Regions from separate parts of the Pseudobacteroides sp. genome, predicted to be linked through region 1. Evidence: a T-box and tRNA genes for the amino acid it is inferred to sense, from the RefSeq annotation. Region 1 holds a T-box; the other holds one or more tRNA genes.
The links. A T-box is a leader RNA that pairs with one kind of tRNA and senses whether it is charged. The one in region 1 lies ahead of ileS (isoleucine--tRNA ligase), so its partner is inferred to be a tRNA-Ile.
Positions count from the first base shown of each region.

Region 2: it has a tRNA-Ile gene. The T-box ahead of ileS (isoleucine--tRNA ligase) is inferred to sense a tRNA for this amino acid. The anticodon was not compared.

Region 1 covers NZ_DATCTU010000081.1:48,862-52,284, reverse strand. The annotation lists gene VIO64_RS11970 (YggT family protein) at 1-18, shown strand, start outside; gene VIO64_RS11965 (RNA-binding protein) at 22-816, shown strand; gene VIO64_RS11960 (DivIVA domain-containing protein) at 831-1,298, shown strand; T-box leader at 1,340-1,638, shown strand; gene ileS (isoleucine--tRNA ligase) at 1,710-3,423, shown strand, end outside.
Region 2 covers NZ_DATCTU010000095.1:42,047-45,469, forward strand. The annotation lists gene VIO64_RS14855 (M42 family metallopeptidase) at 1-795, opposite strand, end outside; gene VIO64_RS14860 (M42 family peptidase) at 792-1,835, opposite strand; tRNA gene VIO64_RS14865 (tRNA-Ile) at 2,037-2,110, shown strand; tRNA gene VIO64_RS14870 (tRNA-Phe) at 2,181-2,256, shown strand; tRNA gene VIO64_RS14875 (tRNA-Tyr) at 2,260-2,341, shown strand; gene VIO64_RS14880 (dockerin type I domain-containing protein) at 2,399-3,423, opposite strand, start outside.

The sequences.
Region 1 (3,423 bases):
ATTTTTTCAGTATTTTAACCTATGATTAACAGAGATGCGATTTTAAAAAGAATATCAGGAATTGATGACAAGATATTCCTTTCAAAAGTCATTGATAAAGCCTTAAAGGCTCAAAATTCACATTGTATAACAAGTACGGATTTCCTAGATCCATACCAATCTAATATTATAAAAAAATCAATTGGAGACAACTCAGGCGTCAATTGTGTCTTTTATGGTGGATACACTGGGGCAGAACGGGAGATTGCCATTTTCTGCCCACAAGGCATGTCTATTTCCGATTTTCACACTTATGAATACCCTTTAAAAGTAATTGAGGTTAAATGGAAAAGCAGGATATCTCTTACCCATCGTGATTTTTTAGGTTCATTGATGGGATTAGGTATTAAAAGAGAAAAAATTGGAGATATTTTATTGGAAGATGATATTTGCAGGATAATTGTTATCAGCGAAATAGCAGAATACTTAGAATACAATCTTTTAAAAGTTGGCAATGCCAATGTTGAAGTGACTTTGACGGATGTTGGAGAAATTCAGCCCCAGGACCGAAACTTTAAAGAAATCAAGGTTTCGGTAGCATCCTTAAGGCTTGACTGTATTGCAAGCAGCGGCTTTGGTATTTCAAGGAGTAAAATCGGAGAATTTATCAAGGGTGATAAGGTTTCTTTAAATTGGGAGAAGATTTCCAGTCTAACAAAACAGGTTAGTGAAGGAGATACTATATCCATAAGAGGTAAGGGAAGAGTGATTGTTGATAAGATTGGTGCTATGACAAAAAAAGGAAGGATAAGCATTACCCTGCTAAAGTATTTATAAGGAGGTTATTGCGGATGAATTATACTCCAAATGAACTAAAGAATATTTCCTTTAGTAAAAGCTTGGTGAGGGGATATAATGAACTGGAAGTTGATGAGACATTTGACAAAATTATTGAGGACTACAGCAGTTTGATACATGAAAACATGGAGCTCAAAGACAAGCTTAATGTTTTAAATGAAGGTATGGCACATTATAAAAGAATTGAGGAGTCATTGCAAAGCACCCTTCTTATAGCACAGCAGACAGCTGAGGAAATAAAGAGAAATGCATATCAAAAGGCTGAAAACATTTACAAGGAAGCCGAGCTTAAGGCTCAAAAGCTTATAGAGGGTGCCAACGAACAGGTTATTCGCATAAGATATGAATATGAGGAAACAAGGAAAAAACTCCAGCTTTATAAAAGCAAAGCTGAGGCTATGCTCCAATCTCAAATGGAAATGCTGAAGCACTCCGTTGAGCTTGAAGATGAAATTTCTTGACATATGTTAATGATAGGATGTATAATACAAAAAAATACTGTTTAAAGACTGTGATTGGAAAGAGTAGGGAGCCACACCTTCAAAGCGAGCAGAGTTTGGTGGAAGTCTGCAGGGTTAACTTTTGAAAATCATCCATGAGTTGTATCCTGAAAAGTATAATTAAATTAAAAGTGTTATGCAACAGATTTATCATTTTTAATTTTGAAAACGATTATAGAAGAGTAAGGAGTACCGGTTAAAGCCGTTATTTAACAAGTGATTACTATATATTAATCTATTATTTTGGTATAGTAATAATTTGGGTGGAACCGCGTGAGTAAATTACCCTCTCGTCCCTTATAAGGATTGAGAGGGTTTTTATAATTGATAAATTTTATGTCATCATTTTACAATATATGGAGGAGAGTTAGTATGTCAGTTGACTATGGAAAAACACTTAATCTACCGCAAACAGAGTTTCCTATGAGGGCAAATCTTCCCCAAAAAGAACCTGATATGTTAAAAAAGTGGGAAGAGATGGATATTTATAATAAGCAGTTGAAAAAAAATGCAGGAAAGCCAAAGTTTATTCTTCATGACGGGCCTCCTTATGCAAATGGTGGAATACATCTAGGTACATCATTAAACAAGATACTAAAAGATATAGTTGTAAAGTACTATAGCATGGCAGGCTACGAGACACCATTTGTTCCAGGTTGGGATACACATGGACTTCCTATAGAGCAGAGAGCCATTAAGGAACTTGGTCTTAAGAGGCATGAGGTTGGACCGGTTAAATTCAGGCAGGCTTGCAAGGGATTTGCCTTAAAGTATCTGGATTTACAGAGAAATGCATTTAAAAGACTTGGAGTAAGAGCAGATTGGGAAAACCCTTATGTTACATTAAATCCTGAGTTTGAAGCCAAACAGATAGAGGTTTTTGGTGAAATGGCCAAGAAGGGATATATTTATAAGGGATTAAGACCGGTTTATTGGTGCCCTGACTGTGAAACTGCATTGGCTGAAGCTGAAATCGAGTATGCAGAGGATACAACTGTTTCAATATATGTTAAATTTCCTGTGAAGGATGATAAAGGTGTTATAAAAAATGCCATAGGAACCACTGAAAATGTATACTTTGTTATATGGACAACTACAACATGGACCCTGCCGGGCAACCTTGCCATCTGCTTAAACGCGGACTTTGAATATGGCCTTGTTAAGGTGGGTAACGAGTATTATGTGGTGGCTGTAGAGCTGACTGAAAGTGTAATGAAGGCAGCGGGCATAGAAAATTATGAAATAACTGCAAGACTAAGCGGAAGCGACCTGGAAGGGATATTGTGTGCACATCCTTTCCTAGACAGGAACTCAATTGTTATATTGGGGGATCATGTTACCCTCGAAGCCGGTACAGGCTGCGTTCATACGGCACCTGGACATGGTGCAGAAGACTTCCAGGTATGTCAGAAGTATAAGATACCTGTTATAGTACCTGTTGATGACAAGGGCCATCTGACAGCAGAGGCAGGTAAGTTTAAAGGCCTCTACTATGCAAAAGCCAACGGAGCAATCATTGAAGAGCTTAAAAGCACCGACCTTCTTCTTGCATCAGAGAAAATTGACCATCAGTATCCGCACTGCTGGAGATGTAAGGACCCTATAATATTCAGGGCAACAGAGCAGTGGTTTGCTTCAGTGGAAGGCTTCAGAAATGAAGCATTGGAAAAGATAAAGGGAGTAAGATGGATTCCTGAATGGGGCGAAGAGAGAATAACCAACATGGTCAGGGATAGAGGTGACTGGTGTATTTCCAGACAGAGGATCTGGGGTGTTCCCATACCGATCTTCTACTGTAAGGAATGTGGATTGGAGCTTATAAACGATGCTTCAATCGCTGCAGTTGCTTCACTTTTTAGAGAAAAGGGATCGGACTCTTGGTACGAAGTGGATCCGAAAGATATTCTTCCTGGAGGAACCAAATGTACATGCGGTTGTTCTGAATTTGAAAAAGAAAACGATATAATGGATGTGTGGTTTGATTCCGGTTCAAGCCATGCAGCGGTCCTTGAAACAAGAGATGATTTAAGATGGCCTGCAGATATGTATCTTGAGGGAAGCGATCAACACAGAGGCTGGTTCCAGT
Region 2 (3,423 bases), on a different contig from region 1:
AAGCTTATATAAATAATTAACTAAAGCTTTATCTGAGTATGAAGTTCTGTCCATGATGGTAAGAACCGCACCACCGCCCAATGTTGATGAGTAACTGTGTTCCTCAACTCCCGGGACATCTGAACATGTAGTGCCCTCCATAACAAGAGCAAGATGTGGTTTTATCCTGTATGCAGCTACTTCGGAGCCTCTAAGGCCCACCTCCTCCTGCACAGTAAAACAAACATATAAATCAAAGTCATATTTTTCTTTGATCAACTCCATAAGAATGGCACAGCCTACCCTATCATCCAATGCTTTTGCTTTAACAACGTCATTCCCAAGTTCGGTGTACTCGCTGTGAAAAGCGATATATTCTCCTAAAGGAGCAAGTACTTCAGCTTCCTCCTTCTTGTCAGCACCTATATCTACATACATGCTTTTAAGCTTAATATTTACGCCCCGTTCATCTCTTTCCTGCAAGTGAATGGGTTTAACACCGATTATGCCGGGTAAACGCTTGTCACCTACCAGAACTCTTTTTCCTGGAAGTATTCTATCATCAAGGCCTCCAACATTCTTAAACTTAAGCATGCCATCTTGATAACCTGTCACCATTAATCCTACTTCATCCATATGGGCTGAAAGCATGACCTTATATTTGCCCTTAATCCCTTTTTTAAAAGCAATGAGATTACCCATTGAATCTACTTGTATATTATCTGCATATTTTTCTACATGACTTTTTATAAATTCCATAACATTGTACTCGCTGCCGGAAATTCCGTTTAACTCAGTCAGCTCTTTTAATATCACAAAATCCCCTCCATCCCGTCATCTAAAGCTGTTAAGAACGCCTTAACCAGCTTAACGGTGTTTTCCACATCCGAAATACTTAAGGTTTCCGTTCCTGTATGCATATATCTTAATGGTATGGAGACTAGCACAGTTGGAATCCCTGATCTTGACACTTGCAGTGCCCAAGCCTCTGTTCCGGTGTTATCAGGCTCTATATCGGTCTGGTGTGGAATATCGTTGTCTTTAGCTATTTTGAACAATTTTCCGGTCAAAATTCTGTGAAGGTTTGGACCAAGACCTATTGCCGGTCCTTTACCAAGTGGATAAATGGACTCTTTAGGGCATTCCGGCATATCACCATGACATGCATCTATAACCACTGCTGCATCAGGAGCAATTGCGTAGGATGATACCTGCACTCCTCTCAATCCAACCTCCTCCTGGGTAGTGGCTACAAAGAAAACATCGTTTTTCAGCTTGATACCTGAAATCTCGTTCATAATTCCAATCATTGCAGCTACTCCGCTTCTATTATCCAAAGACTTGGAACTAATTTTATTTCCTTCAAGTTCCAATAATGGAACCATTAATGTAGCTGTATCTCCAATGGATACAATTTTCCTTAATTCCTCCTTACCCAGGCCTGTATCAACCGATAAATCCTCCAGTTTAACCGCCTTCTTTGCTTCTTCCGGCTTTAACAGGTGGGGCGGCTTTGCACCTATTATACCGACTATATCCTTTTTGCCGTGAATAACAACCTCTTGTGCTAATAGAAGTTTAGGGTCAATTCCACCCATATTTGTTAATTTTATAAATCCCTTATCATCAATGCTCTTAACCAGAAAACCTATTTCATCATAGTGAGCTGTTATTATTATTTTCTTAGGATTATCCCCGGTACCTCTTCTAATCCCTATAACATTAAAAAAGCTGTCAATTGAAGCCTCGTCACATTTCCCTTCCATAATACCCTTTATTCTTTCAGCGGAAGCTTGTTCAAAGCCTGAAACAGCCGTTATTGATACCAATTCCTTTAATATATCTTTATAATCCATTTTTCACCTCGTTGAAACTTCAGTAGAAAAGTATTCTATATTTGCGACAAGCAAATATAAATATTGATCGATTTTAATATTAGCATTGTTTTAAAAAATATGCAATTATTGACTTATAATTAAAAAAAATAATAAATTTATTTAAATTTCTCTTGACGAAATAGCTATTTTCTACTATACTAACACATGTGACTTTTTTGAGGGCCTTTAGCTCAGTTGGTTAGAGCAACCGGCTCATAACCGGTTGGTCCGGGGTTCGAGTCCCTGAAGGCCCACTTGCTTTAATACATAAGCAGAAATATAAATCGTTTGGTTTATACCTTATAAAAAGTTGACATTTAATAAGCCCAGATAGCTCAGTCGGTAGAGCAGTGGACTGAAAATCCACGTGTCGCTGGTTCGATTCCGGCTCTGGGCACCATATGGAGGGGTTCCCGAGTGGCCAAAGGGGGCAGACTGTAAATCTGTTGTCGCTGACTTCGATGGTTCGAATCCATCTCCCTCCACTAAAAAAGATCAGTTCATTGAACTGATCTTTTTAATTTCTAGGAAAGTACAATCGCTTATTTATTTACCAAAACCCCTGGATTATCAATCCAGATTAAAAGATATGGATTTTGTGCATCCTTCTGTTTAAGGCATATCAAAAATTGTTTGTCAAACACCAAGTTCTTTTTATTCATGATAGCAGAAGGCGTTGCAAGTATAATTGCTTCTGAAGCAAGTTTTACTCCATCCTTGTTCAGTTTAAATTTTACATTCTGATATGCTTTTGTAATCTTATAGTCATATAAAGCTTGATTAAAAATTCTTTTATGCAAATCAGAATATTCTCCTTCAATATTCAAATTCACTTCAGGTATTGCTATGGATTCAGTGAATCGTAAGCTTTCCGGCGTTGATTTTTTTATCCTTTCCATTATTTCTGCATATGTTTTATTGAGGGTTTCACCTGGTGCAACCTTTGCAAGAATTATTTCTTCATTTGTGTCTTCCGGTAATAACTTAACTATAAAATCATTGTCGTTTTTATAATCATATATGCTAACCTGACTGGAAAGATCATTATACCTTTTAGATCCGTTTTCTATTCCAAAAGACGCTACCTGAGTAGTTTCACCATTTGAGCTAAAGAAAATAGGACGTGTGTCTTCAAATGACTTTGCAAATTTCATTTTTTTCAGCAAAAATGCACAGGATATGTATCCCCCAGGACCTATAGATTCAACTTCAGGAGCGTCATCACCGAACTTGGACTTAAGATTGTTTTTAATTTGTTCTACCATATTGTCACCAATACCTGATATAGCAACATAACTATCTTCAGTTAGTGAGTTTGACCAATCAAACCCCTTATTGAGAATATCGGCAAGCGGGGGTTTGCCTTCTAATACCACGTCACCGCCAGCATCCTTTTTCAGACCGTCCCAGGCCATTTGGAATGTAGGACAGAATATAGTATTTTGTCCGGGAACTATATTACAGTCCGAATATGGAGTCAGCATAGAATGGTCCACTGCACTGGGGATTGGCGATGCTGATGGGCTTGGTGTATCTGACGGCTTGGTTGGTGTACTGCTTGATTGGA